DNA from 3 places in the Candidatus Pelagibacter sp. PS_37 genome. Region 3 is predicted to be linked to each of the others. Evidence: riboswitches for the same ligand, from Rfam matches in the RefSeq annotation. Region 3 holds a riboswitch; each other region holds the start of a gene.
What was found. A riboswitch is a leader RNA that binds a small molecule or an ion and turns the genes downstream of it on or off. The one in region 3 is predicted to bind S-adenosylmethionine.
Positions count from the first base shown of each region.

Region 1: it holds a riboswitch for S-adenosylmethionine, as region 3 does, so the genes downstream of both, AC5SL9_RS01760 (homocysteine S-methyltransferase family protein) here and AC5SL9_RS03955 (OsmC family protein) in region 3, are expected to answer to the same signal.
Region 2: it holds a riboswitch for S-adenosylmethionine, as region 3 does, so the genes downstream of both, AC5SL9_RS03195 (O-acetylhomoserine aminocarboxypropyltransferase/cysteine synthase family protein) here and AC5SL9_RS03955 (OsmC family protein) in region 3, are expected to answer to the same signal.

Region 1 covers NZ_CM182067.1:334,633-338,467, forward strand. Annotated here, with positions in the region: gene AC5SL9_RS01755 (DMT family transporter) at 1-465, shown strand, start outside; gene AC5SL9_RS01760 (homocysteine S-methyltransferase family protein) at 458-1,366, opposite strand; SAM riboswitch class V at 1,376-1,439, opposite strand; gene AC5SL9_RS01765 (2OG-Fe(II) oxygenase family protein) at 1,528-2,118, opposite strand; gene AC5SL9_RS01770 (sulfite exporter TauE/SafE family protein) at 2,148-2,894, opposite strand; gene AC5SL9_RS01775 (molybdenum cofactor synthesis domain-containing protein) at 2,913-3,413, shown strand; gene AC5SL9_RS01780 (DUF1244 domain-containing protein) at 3,414-3,659, opposite strand; partial or broken gene AC5SL9_RS01785 (DUF779 domain-containing protein) at 3,750-3,835, shown strand, end outside.
Region 2 covers NZ_CM182067.1:610,799-614,633, reverse strand. Annotated here, with positions in the region: gene AC5SL9_RS03200 (COX15/CtaA family protein) at 1-608, shown strand, start outside; gene AC5SL9_RS03195 (O-acetylhomoserine aminocarboxypropyltransferase/cysteine synthase family protein) at 601-1,929, opposite strand; SAM riboswitch class V at 1,934-2,002, opposite strand; gene rplM (50S ribosomal protein L13) at 2,142-2,603, shown strand; gene rpsI (30S ribosomal protein S9) at 2,605-3,054, shown strand; gene argC (N-acetyl-gamma-glutamyl-phosphate reductase) at 3,089-3,835, shown strand, end outside.
Region 3 covers NZ_CM182067.1:744,607-748,441, reverse strand. Annotated here, with positions in the region: gene AC5SL9_RS03970 (hypothetical protein) at 1-66, opposite strand, end outside; gene AC5SL9_RS03965 (DUF1737 domain-containing protein) at 508-714, shown strand; SAM riboswitch class V at 1,010-1,074, shown strand; gene AC5SL9_RS03960 (homocysteine S-methyltransferase family protein) at 1,144-2,205, shown strand; SAM riboswitch class V at 2,209-2,273, shown strand; gene AC5SL9_RS03955 (OsmC family protein) at 2,278-2,829, shown strand; gene AC5SL9_RS03950 (NAD(P)/FAD-dependent oxidoreductase) at 2,947-3,835, shown strand, end outside.

The sequences.
Region 1 (3,835 bases), 410 kb from region 3:
TCAGATAATCTATTAATAAATGATAGTAATTTTATTTCTGCGTTATTAATATTACTTGGGTCAACTTGTTATGTTATTGGAGGAGTTTTAACTCTTAAAATTAGTAAGAAAAAGAATGAAAATGTAACAGGCTCTATATTAATTTGGGCTGTCCTAATCTTAATACCATTTGTTTATTTTATTGAAAAACCATGGAACTCGGTTCCAAGCGTTGAATCTACAATATCAGTAGTTTATCTAGGAATGGTTTCAACAGGTGTTGCTTGGTTGCTAAGATTTAAAATTCTAAAAGATAATGGTCTTATATTTCAATCACAAGTCTCTTACTTAATTCCAATATTCGGTACTATATTGAGTTATATTTTTTTAAAAGAAATAATAACACCTAAAATTTTATTATCTTTATTAGCAGTCGTTGTTGGAATTTACTTTGTTAAAAAAGCAGATCAAAAAAAGACTACTTAAACTGAACCATTTCTTTAATATGAGAAGGTCTCGTTTCGCAACATCCACCTAAAATAGTAGCACCAGCATTTTTAAATTTTTTAACAAAATTTGCCATCAATTCAGGTGTTAAATCTTTTCTTTGACCCAAAAATTCATTTGGGTTACCAGTTTTACTGACATTATAACTATTAGTATAACCATCTTTAGGATTAGTTGTCACAAAAGCATTAAGCTTAAATCCAAATGGAACACCTAAATTTTTTACTTCTTCTAAATTTTCATAAAAGTTTTCAGGAGAAACACAGGATAAAATTAATCCTAGTAAATTATTATGATTAATATTGTTAATAATATCTGATATTTTTTCACCACTTGGAAGATTTATTCCCTCAGAAATGTGAGCACCTATTAAGTATGGCTTATTAAATTCTTCAATTGCTTCAATTGCTAATTTAAACTCTTTTACACTAGATAAAACATCTAAGTAAAAAAAATCAATATAAGGATCTAATAATTTTGCTTGATCATAAAAGTTTTGCTTAATTTCATCATCTGGTCTTGTATCTTCTTCGTATGTTAAATATTGAGGTGGAAGACCGCCTGCAATTAACACATTAGGATATTGTTCTTTAGCTTTCTTAGCTATTTCACCAGCTTTTTTGTTTAAGTATTCAAACTTATCTTCAATTTTATTATCACGTAATCTTATTCGTCTTGTAGTAAAGGTTGCTGTAACAATAACTTCAGCACCCGCTTTAATAAAGTCTAAATGTGTGTCTAGTAAGAGTTGATGGTATTCTTCTTTTAAAACAGCATTTGCACTCCACAATGTGCCGTTTGGCTTCATACCACGAGCTAACAATTCTTGTCCCATACCACCATCTAAAATTCGTGTTGTTTTAAAAAAATTAATATCCATTTTTATTCCTTACTTTTTTAGTGCCTTAGCTCTATGCCAGGTGCACAATACAGTTCAACTACCTTTACCAATTATATAATGATTTCCTTTTTAGCAGTTAGTACCTGCAATATGGATCAAATCGGTTAACTATTTATATATCTATTAGACTGATTAGTAAATCACTTCTTGAATAATATTTTAGCATTAAATGAGAAGGATCTTCTCTCACCATCAACGTTAAATGGATAAGCTGTGTGCATTAAATAATTTGGAAAAATCAATAGGTCTCCTAATTTAGGGTTTAAATTATAGATACTTTTACTTAAAAAGTTTTTTTGACCATTAATAAAATCAATAGTTCCATTAGTTTTAATCTTTTTATTCTTAACTAGTTTATTTTGATTCATATTTTTTGGGATTTTAAGATAGCCAACACCTGACAGTTGTCCTTCATGATAATGAATTGGATTATATTCATTTTTTAATTGCCTAACCACCCATAGATTTATTATCTTAATTTCTTTAATTTTTTTAACACCTGACTTATCAAGGTAAACTTTAATATTTTTTATTAATTTTTTAGACAAACTCTTATTAATTAAAGTTTTAGGTATCTTAATTTCATTCTTAATTTGACTTGCAAGTTTAGGGCTATAATCATTTTTTTTAGATAATTGGGACTTATCAACGTGATTATTTAATATAGTAATAATTTTTTTGGATAACTTTGTTTTTCCTATAGTGGGTCCAAATGCTCTAAATGTTTTCATAATCTTTCTATAATAATTTAATACTTCTGTTATGCAAACAACTTCAGTCCCATTCGAATAGCGACAAATATGACAAGTCCCGATGTGACTAGAGCTAATATTCTTGCAGGAAAAATTTTAAGATTTAAATAGTTTCCAAGCTGGCCGCCTATTAAAACAAACAGAAATAATGGCCAATAATCATAAATTCCATTTATTGTTGATGCCTTTGTAAATTGGCCAGCAAGTCCTGATAAAGAATTAATCAGTATGAATAATGATGCTGCTGTTGCAATGTTTTTTGCTTTATCTACTCTAATTAATAACAATATAGGGCTTAAGAAAATTCCACCACCAATTCCAACTACACCAGACACAAATCCAACAGATGCACCAATTAATATCGATAATATTTTTGGTATCTTGTTATAAACTTCAATTTTTTGATCAAAAGATTGAAATTTCATGAGAAGTAGAACTCCTGCTAGTGCTAAGACTAAAAAAAGTAAAATTTCAAAAATTTCTTTATCTACCGATAAAGATCCTCCTATGAATGCAAGTGGCACAGATGATATCAAATATGGGGTAAGGATCTTAAAATTGATATTTCCAGCTTTAATATAATTTATACAATTTCCTGATACGACAATAATATTACAAAAGAGAGCAATTACAGGAAAGATCAAGTAAGGAATATCCCAAATTAATAGAAGGGCTAGATAGGTAGAGCCACCACCAAAGCCAACACTTGAATATAAAGTTGCTGTTAGAAGAAATAAAAATGATAATATAATCATAATAATTATTTTAAATTTATGATTGTAAATATAGCACTTTTAACTGTTACGGACACCAGAACTTTTGAGAACGATAAGTCCGGTGCGATCTTAGTAAAAAAAATAGAAGAGGCTAAACATAAATTAATAGATAGAAAAATTTGTAAAGATAACAAAGATGACATCATTAAAATCCTTAAAGATTGGATTAATCAATCAGAAATAGATGTTGTAATTACAACAGGGGGCACTGGGCTTACAGGTCGAGATATTACACCAGAGGCAGTAAACGAGATAGCTGACAAGCATATTCCAGGTTTTGGAGAGGTGTTTAGAACAATAAGTTTAAAAACAGTTGGTACATCTGCCATTCAATCTAGAGCTTGTGCAGTACTAGCTAATGGCAAATATGTATTTGCTTTGCCAGGTTCTTCAGGGGGAGTAACGGATGCCTGGGATGGAATTTTAAAACATCAGTTAGATATAAATCATAAACCTTGTAATTTTGTAGAACTTTTTCCAAGGCTTAAAGAAAAATAATTATTTTTGATATTTTTCTTTCCACTCAGTATAAGGCATACCATAAACATGCTCACGTGCATCTAAGTCTGAAATTTCAATACCTTTTTTCTCTGCTTCTTCTCGATACCATTTTGATAAACAGTTTCTGCAAAAGCCAGCAAGGTTCATAATATCTATATTTTGAACATCTTTTCGTTCATCTAGATGTTTGAGCAATCTTTCAAATGTAGCAGACTGTAATTCTTTTTTTATATTATTATCCATAACTAAATTATTAGACACATTTCAATTAAGCACAAGATGTAGACTATATTCAATCTTAAGTAGAAAATAATAATATAATTAATGGATCTTTTTTACATAAGTGAAACTCAACATGAAGCATGGAAAAATACAGATTTAATTATTGATTGCATTCAAGGTATGGGTGGAATGTTTTC
Region 2 (3,835 bases), 130 kb from region 3:
GTCTTCAAGGATTCATCGGTTGGTATATGGTATCTAGTGGATTAATTGAAAATAATGACGTTAGTCACTTTAGACTTAGCATTCATTTATCTTTGGCCTTATTTATTTTATGTTTAATTTTTTGGTATATTTTAGATATTCATAAAATTAAGAAATTTGAAAATAAAATTCCAAATTTATTTTTATTATTCATACTTAAATTGATAGTTTTACAGATTGTATTGGGTGCTTTTTTATCAGGTTTAGATGGTGGTCTTATCTATAATTCATGGCCTGATATGAATGGTAGTTTTTTTCCAAATGATGTTAGTTATGGTGATTTAATTACTACTCAATTATTTAACAACCCATCAATTATTCAATTTTTGCATAGATCAACTTCATATTTGCTTTTATTTTTTATAATCATTTTAAATTTTATCTATTTTAAAAAACAATATGATTTTAAATATGTATTATTTTTTGATGTTGCTATCTTAATTCAAATTTTTTTAGGAATTATAACTTTGATTTCTGGTGTAGAGATTACATACGCTTCACTACACCAGCTAGGTTCAATATTAGTTTTGAGTTCTTATTTTTTGATATTATATAAAAACTCTAACTAACTGCTTTCAAATTTCCTTTTGAAGATTTATTTAAAGCTTGGTCTAAATCCTCAATAATGTCATCTATATGCTCAATACCAATACATAATCTTACGTATCCAGGAGTTACACCTGAGGCTAACAATTCTTTTTCTGTTAACTGACTATGAGTTGTTGTTGCAGGATGAATTGCTAAACTTCTTGCATCTCCAATATTTGCAACATGATAAAACATTTTTAAAGACTCGATAAATCTCTTACCTGCTTCAATACCACCTTTGAGCTCAATACCAACTAAACCACCATTTCCTTCATTAAGGTATTTTTTAGCACGATCAGCAATTTTACCTTCATGTTCTGTTGGATAGATTACTCTTGTTACTTCTTTATTTTTCTTTAAATAGTCAACAACTTTTGATGCATTTGAGCAGTGTTGTTTCATTCTGAGAGCAACTGTTTCTAGCCCTTGAATAATTCCAAATGCATTGTCAGGTGATAGGGCAGAACCAAGATCTCTTAGTAATGTAACCCGCGCTCTTACTGCAAAAGAAACATTAGCCCCAGTTAATTCTGGAACCACTTTTCCCCATACAGCTCCACCGTAACTCGCGTCAGGTTCGTTAAATAAAGGTTGTCTTTTGGGATCAGCTGTCCAATCAAAATTACCTCCATCAACTAAAGCTCCACCTACAACTGTACCGTGACCACCTATATATTTTGTTAATGAATAAACTACTACAGCAGCACCATGTTCTAAAGGTTTGCAAATTACAGGGGCAGCTGTGTTGTCCATTATTAATGGTATATTGTATTTTTTACCAATATCAGAAACTTCTTTAATTGGAAAAACTCTCAAATAAGGATTTGGTAAAGTCTCACCATAAAAAGCTCTAGTTTTATCATCAACAGCTTTTTCAAAGTTTTTTGGGTCAGAAGGGTCTGCATATCTAACTTCAATACCAAGTTTACTTAATGTATGCGTGAATAACGAAATAGTACCTCCATATAAATCCGTAGAGCTGACTATATTATCTCCGGCTTGTGCAACGTTTAAAATTGCAAAAGTTGATGCGGTTTGTCCAGATGCTACTGTTAAACAGGCTAATCCTCCTTCTAATGAAGCAACTCTTTTTTCAAGAGCATCATTTGTTGGATTCATTATTCTTGTATAAATATTTCCAAATTCCTTAAGAGCAAACAAATTCGCAGCATGTTCAGTACTATCAAATTGATACGATGTTGTTCTATAAATTGGAACTGCTACTGCTTTGGTTGTTGGATCACTTCTATAATCACCACCATGTATAGCTATAGTCTCAGGGTTTTGTCTTTTTGTACTCATCTTAATACTCCTTTTTTAGTACTTTTGCTTTATGCAAGGCGTACAATACAGTTCAAATGCGCCTACCGATAATGTGGGTAAAAAATCCTTTTTAGCAATAACTAGCCTGCAATAGGAACAAATCGGCTATATAAAAATATCATTTAAGCAAGATATTGCAAGGGAAATATAAAATTGACATTATATCTAATAATAGTATTAATCCTCGCACAATGACAAAATTTCTAAAAAGTGGTGATTTAAACAGTAACTGGTTTGAGATAGACGCTAAAAATGCTGTAGTTGGCAGATTAGCTTCTATTATTGCTATGATTGTTAGAGGAAAAAATAAAACAACTTTTACACCTCATATGGATGATGGTGATTTTGTTGTTGTTAAAAATGTTGAACAAGCAAAGTTCACAGGAAAAAAATTTAAAGATAAAAAATATTATAGACATACTGGTCACCCAGGTGGAATTAAAGAAATTACTCCTGAAAAGTTATTAGAAAAAAATAAACCTGGCGAGACATTAAAATTAGCTATTAAAAGAATGTTACCTGGGGGAGTTCTAGGAAGAAAACAGTTAACTAAAGTAAAAATTTATGCTGGTGAAGAACACCCTCATGCAGCACAAAACCCAAAACTTTTAGACCTAGGTAAATTAAACAGTAAAAATTTAATAAGAAATTAATATGGTAACAACAGCTACACCAAATAAAGTATCTACAAAAAAACCTAAAATTAAATTAGATTTTAAAGATAGTAAATACGCAACTGGTAGAAGAAAAAAATCTATTGCAAAAATTTGGGTGAAAAAAGGTACAGGCAAAATTTACGTTAATGGCAGAACTATGGATGAGTATTTCACTAGCGGAAGTCACAAAATGCAAATCACAAGACCATTTGAGATTATAAACCAAGCAACTGATTATGATGTAAGATGTAGCGTAGCAGGTGGTGGTCACACAGGTCAAGCTGGTGCAATGGTTCATGGTATTGCTAAAGCATTAATCTTATTTGATTCAGAGAATAGAGCAGTACTTAAGACAGAAAAGCTTAATACTAGAGACTCTAGATCGGTTGAAAGAAAAAAACCTGGTCGTAGAAAAGCAAGAAGAAGCTTCCAATTCTCGAAAAGATAATTCTTTTTTAACTCTAAACTGTTATAATAAAAAAATGCCTAAGCTTAATGTTTTAGTTGCTGGATCAACAGGTTATATTGGTGTTCAATTAATTAAATTATTAGTTAAACACAGCAATGTTAACATTAAATATCTTTGTGGTAATACGTCTGTTGGAAAAAATATTTCAAGTTATGAAAAGTCATTAAGTTCAAAAAAATTACCTAAAATTATTAGATACAATAAAGAACTTTTAAAAAACATAGACCTTGTTTTTACAGCTCTACCTAATGGTGAAGCACAAGATATTTCAAATGATTTATTAAAACACAATATATTAATTGATTTAGCTGCAGACTTTAGACTTAATAAAGCATCAAATTATCTAAAATGGTACAAACAAAAACACAGATCTGTCAAAAATATTAAAAAATCAATTTATTCATTACCAGAAATCAATGGTGACAAATTAAAGAAATTTAATATTATCGGATGTCCGGGTTGCTACCCAACATCAATACTTTTACCACTTATTCCATTAGTTAGGAAAAATTTAATAAAAACAGATAATGTTATTATAGATTCAAAATCTGGTTACTCTGGTGCTGGAAGAGGTGTGCATAAAAAATATAAGAATAAAAATCTTTATGAATCCTTAAGCGCTTATGGTGTTGGTTTCCATAGACATAACTCTGAAATTCAACAAGAAATCGAAAACTACACTAAAAAGAAATTTTCTTTTACATTCACACCCCATTTAACACCAATGTTTAGAGGGATACTTAGTACTATTTACTTAGAC
Region 3 (3,835 bases):
ATTTGCAATAACACTGTACCCCGCTAAAGCAAAGCCTACTATCGTATATATTAAGGTCATTTCCATTTTTCTATTTTCCTATTTTATGTTTTTTTTATTGTTTTTCATTTCGAACGATTCTTAGTCTTAAGGTCGATTTAATAGGTTGGTAAAAATATATCTATAGATAAGTTTATTAGTTTACTTTGAGGAGAGTTGATTCATCAATCATTATATTATTCGAAGTTAAAATCTAGCTAGAGAATTTAATAATAAGTTTTAAGAGGAGTTGATTCATCATCATTTATATTAATTAATGATTTTGTCTAGTTGAATAATGACTTAAATTTCATTTAATACAGGATTATAATTAACATAAGTATAACACTTAATGAGTTATATGAATTTATTGATAAAAGTATTTAAAAGATTCTCTATTACAAAAATTCTTAACCAATCTTATTATTTCATTAAGTAATAATTGTCCTAGATATAGACACCCGATTTAGGACTTGTTAAGGTCTGATTATGAAAGGTTATAGATTTATTACAAGTGACGACACTTCAGAATTTTGCCATCGTGTCACGGAGGCCATATCCAATGGATGGAAATTGTATGGTGAACCCAAAATGACTTTTGATAAAAAAAGAGGGGTCATGCGTTGTGCTCAAGCAGTTATAAAAAATTCACCTCAGAAAAAGTATTCCAAAAAGATGAAGCTATCATCGATATAAATGGCAGATCAGATATTACCCTTTGTTTATATGCTAGGGATACTCTTATTAGTACTCCCAGCTTTTCTACAATCTAATTCTAAATTAAAGCAATTCTTAACTAATCTTAGTATTTGGATTGTCATTATTCTCATAATTTTAACTATTATTTATTTTTTCAATTGACAGTTTGAGAGAAAGTTGATTATATTTAGTTGCGCTGATTTAAGTTAAATTGCAGAGCGCGTTATAAATCCTGCTAAAGCGACGCTTAAACCACCGCTTTAGACAGGTGGTTTTTTTTTATCTTTCATAAAATTAAGCCGGGCAGTTGAACCATATTGTGCGCCCTGCATTTGCTTAAGCACTAAAAAGGAGAAAAGAGGCCTATGGATTTAACCCTCTTGTTATTTTGTGACCTTTTTTCTCCACAAAACTCGGAGAAAAAAAATGAGCACAAATAAATTAAAAGAAAGATTAGATAAAGGACCTGTTATATGTGCAGAAGGTTTTTTATTTGAGATAGAAAGACGTGGCTACATGTCATCAGGGGAATTTGTTCCAATGGTGTCATTAGATCATCCTGAAGTTTTAGAGAACTTACATAGAGAATTTCAGCATGCGGGTTCGGATATTGTTGAGGCTTTCACTTATAATGGGCATAGAGAAAAAATGCGTGTTATTGGTAAAGAAGAACTTCTTGAACCTCTAAACCGTTCAGCTTTAAAAATTGCAAAAAAAGTAGCACTAGATACACCTAAAGGGTCTAAACCAAATTTGATGGCAGGTAATATTTCAAATTCAAATATCTGGAAACATAATGATCCACAATCTCAAAAAGTAGTTGAAGGAATGTTTACAGAGATGATTGGTTGGGCCGTAGAAGAAGGTGCTGACATGTTAATTGGTGAAACTTTTTATTATGCTGAAGAGGCCTTCAAAGCACTTGAGGTAATGAAGAAAGCTAATCTTCCAACAGTATTAACAATTTCGCCAATGGGTGAGAATAAAATGAGAGATGGAAAGTCAGTTGTTGATACATGTAAAGAGCTAGAGCAATTAGGGGCTGATGTTGTTGGTTTAAATTGTTTTAGAGGACCTGCTACCATGTTTCCTTTTTTAAAAGAAATTAGAAAAGCAGTCAAATGCCATGTGGGTGCTTTACCAATTCCTTATAGAACTAGTGAAGATTACCCAACATTTTTTAATCTGCCAGACAGAAGTAATTGTCAGTGTCCATCACCTCATGGAAGAACATTTCCAACAGCATTGGACCCACACTTTTGTAATAGATATGAAATAGGTAAATTTGCAAAAGATGCTTATGCCTTAGGTATTAATTACCTTGGAGTATGTTGTGGAGCAAACCCAATGTTGATTAGGGAAGTTGCTGAATCTATTGGTTTAACTGTTCCAGCAAGTAAATATCGAGAGAACATGGAAAATCATTTTATGTATGGAAAAAATAAAAGAATTCCAAAACATATGACTGAATATGGAGACAAAGCGTAAATAAATTAAGAAGGGCATTTAACTAAATTGTGCGCCTGACATATGTCGAAGCACTAAAACAGGAGAAAAAAAATGAGTAACAATCTAAAAGAAACAATAAGTAATCTACAGAAGGATTTTACAGCCAACCCAAAAAATGCTGTGGTCCAATATGAAAGCAACTCAATTCTTAAAGAAGGACTTCAATCTGTAGTCACTCTTAGAGAGCATAAATTAGTTGTTGATGAACCCAAAAGTTTTGGTGGAAAAGATGAGGGACCCAGCCCAGTAGAGTTAATATTAGCAGCGTTAGCAACGTGTCAGGAGATAACCTATAAAGCATTTGCTACAGCAGCGGGTATTAATATTGAGAGTGTTAGTGTTAAATTAAAAGGTGAATTAGATCTTCAGGGTTTTTTAGCTTTAAATAAAAACACTAGACCTGGCTTTCAATCCATCTCTGGTACTGTTGATATTAAATCTTCATCACCAAAAGCTGAAATAGATAAATTGATTGATACGGTAAATACACATTGCCCGGTATTAGATATTTTATCAAAAGGAGTTCCTATAAAATTGTTCCAAAAGGTTTCTTCAAGTTCTAATGATGAAGAGCATATAGAGCAAAGAGTAAGTGCTGCTTAACTAATCTAATTTAAGCCCTATGAAAATAGGGCTTAAGTCTTTTAAGTTCATTTCAAATCCTAAAAAATTAGAAGTTTGACTAGAATTAAGTATTAATTGCGTGCTAGGGTCTTGTTAATGAAAAATATTTATCATTCAGATATTTATCAATTTAACACCCCAGTTAGTAGTTATTGGGAAGATCATTCAAGCGAAAATTTAAATCTAGATAAACTTAATAAAGATATCAGCTCAGAAATTGTTGTAATAGGTGGAGGGTACACTGGTTTATCCTGTGCAATTAATTTAATAGAAAATCATAATTTAGATGTCATTTTAGTTGAAGCTGGAAAAATAGGTTGGGGGGCTTCATCTCGTAATGCAGGTTTTTGTTGTCTGCCGCCAAGTAAGATGTCTTTTAAAAAGATGCAATCTATTTACGGCAATGATGAAACTAAAAAGTTCTTTAAAAACTCTGTTGACGGCTCAAATTATACAAAAGACATTATAAAAGAATATAATATTGATTGTGATGTAACGGGGGATAGTAATTACGTTGTTGCCCATCATCCAAATAAGTTTAAATATATTAAAGAACAAGCCAAAGCTTATAGAGAAGAGTTTGGTATTGAAACTGAAATTTATTCAAAAGAAGACTTTGATAAAATTGGCCATGGAGGCACAGAGCAATTTGGAGCTTTTTCATATAAACCTGGTTTTGCAATCAATCCTCTTAAATTTGTTAATGGCATTGCAAAATACGCTTTATCTAAACAATTAAAAATCTTCGAGCACACTAAAGTGGATAAAATTGATAAAGAGAATGGTAATTATATTTTAAGGACGAAAGAAGGATCTATTCGTTCAAAAAAAATAGTCGTTGCAACAAATGGGTTCTACCAAGAAGGTTTAATCCCAGAGATGAATTCAAGAATTTTACCAGTAATTTCAAATATTATTGTCACCAGAGCCTTAACCAAGCAAGAAATTGACCAACATAATTTTACAACATTTTCTCCAATAGCTA